DNA from 2 places in the Pseudomonas tremae genome. Region 1 is predicted to be linked to the other one. Evidence: predicted binding sites of a transcription regulator. Region 1 holds the regulator's gene; the other holds the start of a gene.
The links. Region 1 encodes FliA, which starts transcription of late flagellar genes. Its sites were predicted from a motif close to CTAAAGTTTNNNNNNNNNNNGCCGNTAA; they were not measured.
Positions count from the first base shown of each region.

Region 2: the regulator FliA is predicted to act here: its motif matches at 2,396-2,423, upstream of I9H09_RS18310 (flagellar protein MotY).

Region 1 covers NZ_CP066270.1:1,887,845-1,892,022, forward strand. Annotated here, with positions in the region: gene flhF (flagellar biosynthesis GTPase FlhF) at 1-1,155, shown strand, start outside; gene fleN (flagellar synthesis regulator FleN) at 1,271-2,104, shown strand; gene fliA (RNA polymerase sigma factor FliA) at 2,101-2,841, shown strand; gene I9H09_RS08760 (chemotaxis response regulator CheY) at 3,096-3,470, shown strand; gene I9H09_RS08765 (protein phosphatase CheZ) at 3,490-4,178, shown strand, end outside.
Region 2 covers NZ_CP066270.1:4,054,129-4,058,306, reverse strand. Annotated here, with positions in the region: gene I9H09_RS18325 (bacterioferritin-associated ferredoxin) at 189-407, opposite strand; gene rnt (ribonuclease T) at 612-1,289, opposite strand; gene pyrC (dihydroorotase) at 1,286-2,329, opposite strand; gene I9H09_RS18310 (flagellar protein MotY) at 2,479-3,384, shown strand; gene I9H09_RS18305 (argininosuccinate synthase) at 3,503-4,178, shown strand, end outside.

The sequences.
Region 1 (4,178 bases):
CTGGAAGACGAACTGCGCAAAACCCAGTCGCGCATCGTTTCCGCTCAGGCTGAACTGAACAATCGCAGTGACAGTGACGTGTCGGTCAACCTCCAGCTGTTTTCCGGCAAGACCGGCAGCGCTGCAGACACACACATCGAACCCACGCTTGAAGAGCCGCCACGTCCGTTTGCTGCCTATGCGTCTGCGCCTGCCGCAGAGCCTGCTGGCGGCCAGCGCGCCTTCGAGTCGATGCGTTCCGAACTGAATGGCCTGCGCGAGCTGCTGGAAGTCCAGCTGGGCTCCCTGGCCTGGAATCAGCTTCAGGGCAGCCGTCCGCAGCAGGCCAACCTCTGGCGCCGTCTGCAACGTGTCGGCTTGTCCGGCCCGCTGTCCCGCGACCTGCTGTCGATGATCCCCGACATAGACGAGCCTCGTCAGGCATGGCGCATGTTGCTGGCGCATCTGGCCCGCATGATTGCCGTGCCTGACATTGAGCCGCTGGAAGAGGGCGGCGTGATCGCCATGGTCGGTCCTGCCGGTATGGGCAAGACCACCACACTGGCCAAACTGGCAGCCCGCTACGTGCTGAAGTACGGTCCGCAGAATATCGCTCTGGTCAGCATGGACAGTTTCCGCATCGGTGCCCAGGAGCAGCTCAAGACGCTCGGGCGCATTCTCAACGTGCCGGTTACCCATGTCGATCCGGGCCAGTCTCTGGTTCAGGCTCTCGAGCCACTGCTGCGCAAGCGCGTGGTGCTGATCGATACCGCCGGCCTGCAGGCCAGTGATCCTGCGCTGCGCATGCAGCTGGAGAGTCTGGCAGGGCGTGGCATAAAATCGCGCAACTACCTGGTACTGGCAACAACTAGCCAGAAGCAGGTACTGACAGCGGCTTATCACAGTTACAAACGTTGTGGCCTGGCCGGATGCATTCTGACCAAGCTCGATGAAACAGCCAGCCTCGGCGAAGTCCTGAGCCTGGCGATCAGTCACGAACTACCAGTGGCCTACCTGACGGACGGTCCACGTATTCCTGAAGATCTGCATATTCCACGCCGTCACCAACTGGTTAGCCGTGCGGTGAGCGTTCAGATGCAGGATGAGCCGAGCGAGGAAGCGATGGCTGATATGTTTGCCGACCTCTATCACACCCCTGGCAAGAGAGTGGGTTAAGTGATGGATATTATTGAAATGTCCCTGCATCAACGGTCTGCCTGGCATTGTTCATTAGTGAATGTGCGGTTCTCGGTGTGGTTTCGGTCTACGCAAGACAAGGTAAAGAAATAACATGGGCAGCATGCATCCCGTACAGGTGATCGCGGTGACCGGCGGCAAAGGTGGCGTCGGTAAGACTAACGTGTCAGTGAACCTCTCACTGGCCCTCGCCGAGCTTGGCCGGCGCGTTATGCTGCTTGATGCCGATCTTGGTCTGGCCAATGTCGACGTCTTGCTGGGCCTGACGCCGAAGCGCACGCTTGCCGATGTCATAGAGGGTCGCTGCGAACTGCGCGATGTTCTATTGCAGGGGCCGGGCGGGGTTCGTATCGTGCCTGCAGCTTCCGGCACCCAGAGCATGGTGCATCTGTCTCCGGCCCAGCATGCCGGTCTGATCCAGGCGTTCAGCGATATTGGCGACAATCTCGACGTACTGGTGATCGACACGGCTGCCGGTATTGGCGAATCAGTGGTGAGCTTTGTGCGCGCTGCTCAGGAAGTGCTGCTGGTGGTGTGCGACGAGCCCACGTCGATCACCGATGCCTACGCCCTGATCAAACTGCTCAACCGCGACTACGACATGAACCGCTTCCGGGTCCTGGCCAACATGGCTCAGAGCCCTCAGGAAGGGCGCAACCTGTTCGCCAAGCTCACCAAAGTGACAGACCGTTTTCTTGATGTTGCCCTGCAGTATGTAGGCGCTGTGCCGTATGACGAATGCGTGCGCAAGGCCGTGCAGAAACAGCGTGCCGTCTACGAAGCATTCCCGCGTTCCAAATGTGCACTGGCGTTCAAGGCTATTGCCCAGAAGGTTGATACCTGGCCGTTGCCGGCCAATCCGCGGGGTCATCTCGAGTTCTTCGTTGAGCGACTCGTTCACCAGACCAGTGCGGGGCCTGTGCAATGACTGCGAGCGGCTACCAGATGTACAGCAAGACTTCTCGGAACTCACAATATGAGCTGATCGAGCGCTATGCGCCTTTGGTCAAGCGCATTGCCTACCACTTGCTGGCGCGTTTGCCAGCCAGCGTGCAGGTCGAGGATCTGATCCAGGCCGGCATGATCGGTCTGCTTGAAGTCTCTACCAAATATGACTCCACCAAGGGTGCGAGCTTCGAGACCTATGCCGGCATTCGTATCCGTGGTGCGATGCTCGATGAGGTCCGCAAGGGTGACTGGGCTCCGCGTTCGGTACACCGCAATACGCGCATGGTCAGTGACGCAATTCGGGCAATTGAAGCTAAAACCGGTCGTGACGCTAAAGATCACGAGGTTGCTGCCGAACTCCAGTTGAGTCTTGATGATTATTACGGGATTTTGAATGACACCTTGGGCAGCCGCCTTTTCAGTTTCGACGACCTTTTGCAGGACGGGGATCATGAAGGGCTGCACGAGGACGGTGCAAGCGGTTCGCTTGAGCCGTCGCGCGATCTGGAAGACGAGCGCTTCCAGGCTGCGTTGGCCGATGCAATTGCCAATCTGCCAGAGCGTGAGCGTCTGGTATTGGCGCTGTACTACGACGAAGAGCTGAATCTCAAGGAAATCGGAGAGGTTCTTGGGGTCAGCGAATCTCGAGTCAGTCAGTTACACAGCCAGTGCGCAGCTCGTTTGCGAGGGCGTTTGGGGGAGTGGCGAGCGCGTTGACGGCAATCCGCGACGCAAGTCGCGAGTTGTCTGCATGCCGGCTGTGCAAAGCGTTACGTGGTAACAGGATGAACGAGACGCAAGCCCATCGAACATTGTCTCGATGGGCTTTCGTTCAAGGTCTTTGCCTGTCGTTGTGCCAAGCCCGTCGTCGTTTCGTATAGCTGGAGGTGTGCTGTGCCAGTATTGAGTGAACAGCGTGTTCAGGTGCTGAATGCGTTAAAGACTGCTTGGAGGTCGAATTGGACAAGAACATGAAAATCCTCATCGTTGATGACTTCTCAACGATGCGGCGGATCATCAAGAACCTTTTGCGTGATCTGGGGTTTACCAACACATCGGAAGCGGATGATGGTCTGACCGCACTGCCGATGCTGCAAAGCGGTGCCTTTGACTTTCTGGTGACCGACTGGAACATGCCTGGCATGTCCGGTATCGATCTGTTGCGTCAGGTCCGTGCGGATGATCGCCTCAAGAATCTTCCCGTGCTGATGGTCACTGCAGAAGCCAAGCGTGAGCAGATCATTGAAGCTGCTCAGGCCGGGGTGAACGGTTATGTAGTCAAGCCATTCACGGCTCAAGCGCTGAAAGAGAAGATCGAAAAGATCTTTGACCGCGTCAATAGCTGATGCATGCCGCGAGGGCGCTATGGATAACAATGATTCGATGGCCGACTTTGAGTCGACCCTAAAAAGACACGCGCAGGAACTCGTTACCAGCCTTGAAAAGGGTCGTTTCGGCGAGGCTGTGCAACTGATCCATGAGCTCAATCAGACACGTGACCGCGGCCTTTATCAGGAAGTGGGCAAGCTGACGCGTGAGCTTCACAGTGCAATCGTCAACTTTCATATCGATCCGCACATGCCTCAGGCCGAGGAAGTGTCGCAAATCACCGACGCCACCGAACGCCTGTCGTACGTAGTCAGGCTGACCGAGAACGCAGCCAACCGCACGATGGACCTGGTCGAGGAAAGTACGCCGGTCATGAATGGCCTGAGTTCCGACGCCAAGGCTTTGAGCGAGGATTGGGGGCGTTTCATGCGCCGCGAAATCAGCGCTGAAGAGTTTCGCGAGCTGGCCAAGCGAGTCGACGGTTTTCTGACGCGCACCGAAAAGGAAACCCACCAGGTTGCCGGCCATCTCAACGATATTCTGCTTGCTCAGGATTATCAGGACCTTACGGGTCAGGTGATCAAGCGCGTTACGCAGCTGGTCACTGAAGTTGAGAGCAATCTGCTCAAGCTGGTGCTCATGGCCAGCCATGTCGATCGCTTCGCAGGCATCGAACATGACGAAGAATCCATCCTTGCAGAAAAAGATCCTAAAAAACATCTCGC
Region 2 (4,178 bases), 2.2 Mb from region 1:
GCCGATGGATGGTGTCGATAAGCTGCGAGTGTGAGCTGCGCTCCATCGTCTGTCAAACCTAAGTGTTTGAATAATAAGTGAATTTAAATAGGAATAAGAATGTTTGAGTTCCGCATCTTGACGCTAAGCGCTTGAATTACAGGCATAAAAAAACCGGACATGACGTCCGGTTCTTGAAAACGGGGTATTCAGGCAGCTGAAAATTTTGCGGGATATGCCAGCGCCGCATGACTGCTTTGCAGTTCGGTCAGGGTGTCACGCACCACTTCTTTCGCCAGGCAGGCGCATTTTCCACATTTACTCGCGACGCCCAGCGTTTCGCGGACTTCACGATAACTGCAGCAGCCTTCCAGAATTGCATCCCGGATTTGACCGTCTGTGACACCTTGGCAGAGGCAAACATACATAAGCTATGGACCGTCGCTGGTTTATTGCTTGATGTGAAGGAGACTAATGCTAATGAGAATGCTTGTCAAAACTGTTTTGGGTTCGATTCAGGTAGGGCGATGAGTGGTCGGCGGGTTGATTGCGTAGCGCGAAGAATGCCCGCCACTTTTTGGCAGACATGAAAAAACCGGCGCAAGGCCGGTCTGTTCACTGAGCTGTCGACCTCAGTCGTCGAAGTCTTGCCAGCCGCCCATTTCTTTCCAGCGGTTGACGATGCCGCAGAACAGCTCAGCGGTCTTTTCGGTGTCGTAGCGTGCCGAGTGAGCTTCACGGCCGTCGAAGTCGATTCCGGCGGCCTGGCAGGCTTTGGCCAATACGGTCTGGCCGTAGGCGAGGCCGGCAAGCGTGGCCGTGTCGAAGCTGGAGAACGGGTGAAACGGGTTGCGCTTCATGTCCATCCGGGCGACAGCCGCGTTGACGAAGCCGAGGTCGAAGCTGGCGTTGTGACCGACCAGTACCGCGCGTTTGCAGCCATTGGCTTTAAGCGCCTTGCGCACGCCGCGGAAGATATCGTTAATTGCGGTCTCTTCGCTGACCGCCATGCGCAACGGGTGATCGAGCTTGATGCCGGTGAACTCCAGCGCAGCCGCCTCGATGTTGGCGCCCTCGAAGGGCTCGACGCGGAAAAAATAGGTGTGCTCGGGGAACACAAAGCCTTTTTCATCCATGCCGATGGTGACAGCGGCAATTTCCAGCAGGGCATCGGTGGCGGAGTTGAAACCACCGGTCTCGACGTCGACGACTACCGGCAGGTAGCCGCGAAATCGCGCTGCCATCGGGTGACGGGAACCGCCGCCACCGCCGTGGCCTTCGTGTTCTTCGTCAAAATGATCTTCACTCACGCGTGTTCCTCCAGACGCCAGCGCAGTGTTTCACCAGCGCGCAGCGGGATAACGGTCAACTCGCCAAACGGCAGGCTGGCAGGGGCGGTCCACTCGTCACGCACCAGCGTGATGGTGTCCTGATTGGCAGGCAGGCCATAGAACGCCGGACCGTGAAGGCTGGCGAAGCCCTCCAGCCTGTCCAGCGCGTTACGCTGTTCGAACGCTTCCGCGTACAGCTCGATCGCTGCGTAGGCCGTGTAGCAACCGGCACAACCGCACGCGTTTTCCTTGGCATGCTGAGCATGCGGTGCCGAGTCGGTGCCCAGGAAAAACTTGTTGCTGCCGCTGGTGGCCGCGTCGAGCAACGAAGCCTGATGCGTATTGCGCTTGAGGATCGGCAGGCAATAGAAGTGCGGACGAATCCCGCCGACCAGCATGTGGTTGCGGTTGTACAGCAGGTGGTGCGCAGTGATGGTCGCCGCCACATTGGCCGAGGCTTCGTTGACGAACTGCACGGCCTCGCCGGTGGTGATGTGTTCGAACACCACTTTGAGGGTCGGAAAGCGTTCGACCACACGACGCAGATGTTCGTCGATGAACACTTTTTCGCGATCGAAGACATCAATCTCGCCGCGTGTCACTTCCCCGTGTACCAACAGCAGCATGCCGACTTCGGCCATTGCCTCCAGGGCCGGGAAGATCTTGTCGATGCTGGTGACACCGGAATCCGAGTTGGTGGTCGCCCCGGCCGGATACAGTTTGGCAGCGTAGACAAAGCCGCTGGCCTTGGCTGTGCGGATGTCTTCGGGTGTGGTCTGGTCGGTGAGGTAAAGCACCATCAACGGTTCGAAGCGGCTGGCTGCCGGACGTGCGGCCAGAATGCGCTGGCGATAAGCGTCGGCTTGTTGCGCGTTGCGAACCGGAGGTACGAGGTTGGGCATGATGATTGCGCGGCCAAAAGTTCGCGCTACGTCGGCAACGGTATGAGGCAAGACAGCTCCGTCACGGAGGTGAATATGCCAGTCGTCGGGACGCAGAAGGGTCAGGCGGTCAGACATTGGGGATTCCAGGCGGGTCAAACTCGTTGGGAATGCTACCGGAAAAGCCTCTCTCAGGCATCCGCTATCAAGTTTTGCATGAAGTTACCGATAGCTCCCTTGTCAGTCAGCATTTTTCTGTTTCGCGTTCATTTCCAGTGGAGCCTCCCGTGCGCCAGCGATATTTAGCCCTGCTCAGCATGTTTGCCAGCCTTCCGGCGATGGCTATCAGTTTCCAGACGCGTCTGGAGAGCATCGAGTGGAAGGTCGAAGGCGATCAGTTCGAATGCCGCCTGACTCAGCCGATCACCGATTTCGGTGCGGGCGAGTTCGTGCGCCGTGCGGGAGAGCAGGCGACATTTCGCCTCAAGGCGTCCTATAACATGCTGGGCAATGGCTCTGCGACATTGCTGGCCGCCGCCGCGCCCTGGCAGCCTGGGCGTGGTGATATCAACTTGGGTTCAGTGCGCGTCATGAATGGCGACATTCCGTTCAACACTTCCCAAGCGCAGGCAGGGCGGCTGATCAGCGGCCTGATGGACGGGCGCAGCCCGCTGATTCGTCACTACAACCGCGACGGCGGTCTGATGGAAATACGCTTGCTACCTGTCAAATTCAGCAAGGCGTTCAGTGAATATCAGGCTTGTACCGCCAAGCTGTTGCCGATGAATTTCGATCAGATCAAACAGGCTGAAGTGGGTTTTCCTGGCGGTGGTATCGAGCTGGATGGCCGTGCAAAAGCGCGTCTGGACAACATGGTTGCCTACTTGAAGGCTGATCCGACCGTCAACCGCGTCGAGCTTGATGGCCATTCGGACAACAGCGGCAATCGCCTTACCAACCGTGACTTGTCTCGCCGCCGGGCACTGGCAGTCATGGACTATCTCAAGGCTCAGGGTATCCCGGAGCAGCAGATCACCTTGCGCTTCCACGGTGAGCGCTACCCGCTGGCGCCCAACACCAACGAAGCCAACCGCGCGCGCAACCGTCGGGTGAACGTACACCTTGAGCGCGTAGCGCCCGATGAGCGCCCGGTGCCTGTTGCCTCCTCGGCAAGCGCCGCACACACGTCCTGAGCCCTCGTCAGGCTGCTGGATACGTCGCCTTGTCGTCACAAGCTGTCGCGCCCCTGTAAATCTGCTGGCTTGAACGGTAGAATCCACGGTTTTCCGTACAACCCGGTGGAGTGATGGCATGGCGGACGTAAACAAGGTAGTTCTCGCGTATTCCGGTGGCCTGGACACTTCGGTGATCCTCAAGTGGCTGCAAGATACGTACAACTGCGAAGTGGTGACCTTTACCGCTGACCTGGGTCAGGGTGAAGAGGTCGAACCGGCACGCGCCAAGGCTCAGGCCATGGGCGTGAAAGAAATCTACATCGATGACCTGCGCGAAGAGTTCGTGCGCGATTTCGTGTTCCCGATGTTCCGTGCCAACACTGTCTACGAAGGCGAGTACCTGCTGGGTACTTCCATCGCTCGTCCATTGATCGCCAAGCGTCTGATCGAAATCGCCAATGAAACCGGCGCTGACGCCATCTCCCACGGCGCAACCGGCAAAGGCAACGACCAGGTGCGTTTCGAACTGGGTGCCTACGCGCTCAAGCCTGGCGTCAAGGTGATTGCTCCGTGGCGTGAGTGGGATTTGCTGTCGCGTGAAAAGCTGATGGATTATGCCGAAAAGCACAACATCCCGATCGAGCGTCACGGCAAGAAGAAATCCCCGTACTCGATGGACGCCAACCTGCTACACATTTCCTATGAAGGCGGCGTCCTGGAAGACACCTGGACCGAGCACGAAGAAGACATGTGGCGCTGGACCAAGTCCCCCGAGGACGCGCCAAACGTGGCGACCTATCTTGAGCTGACCT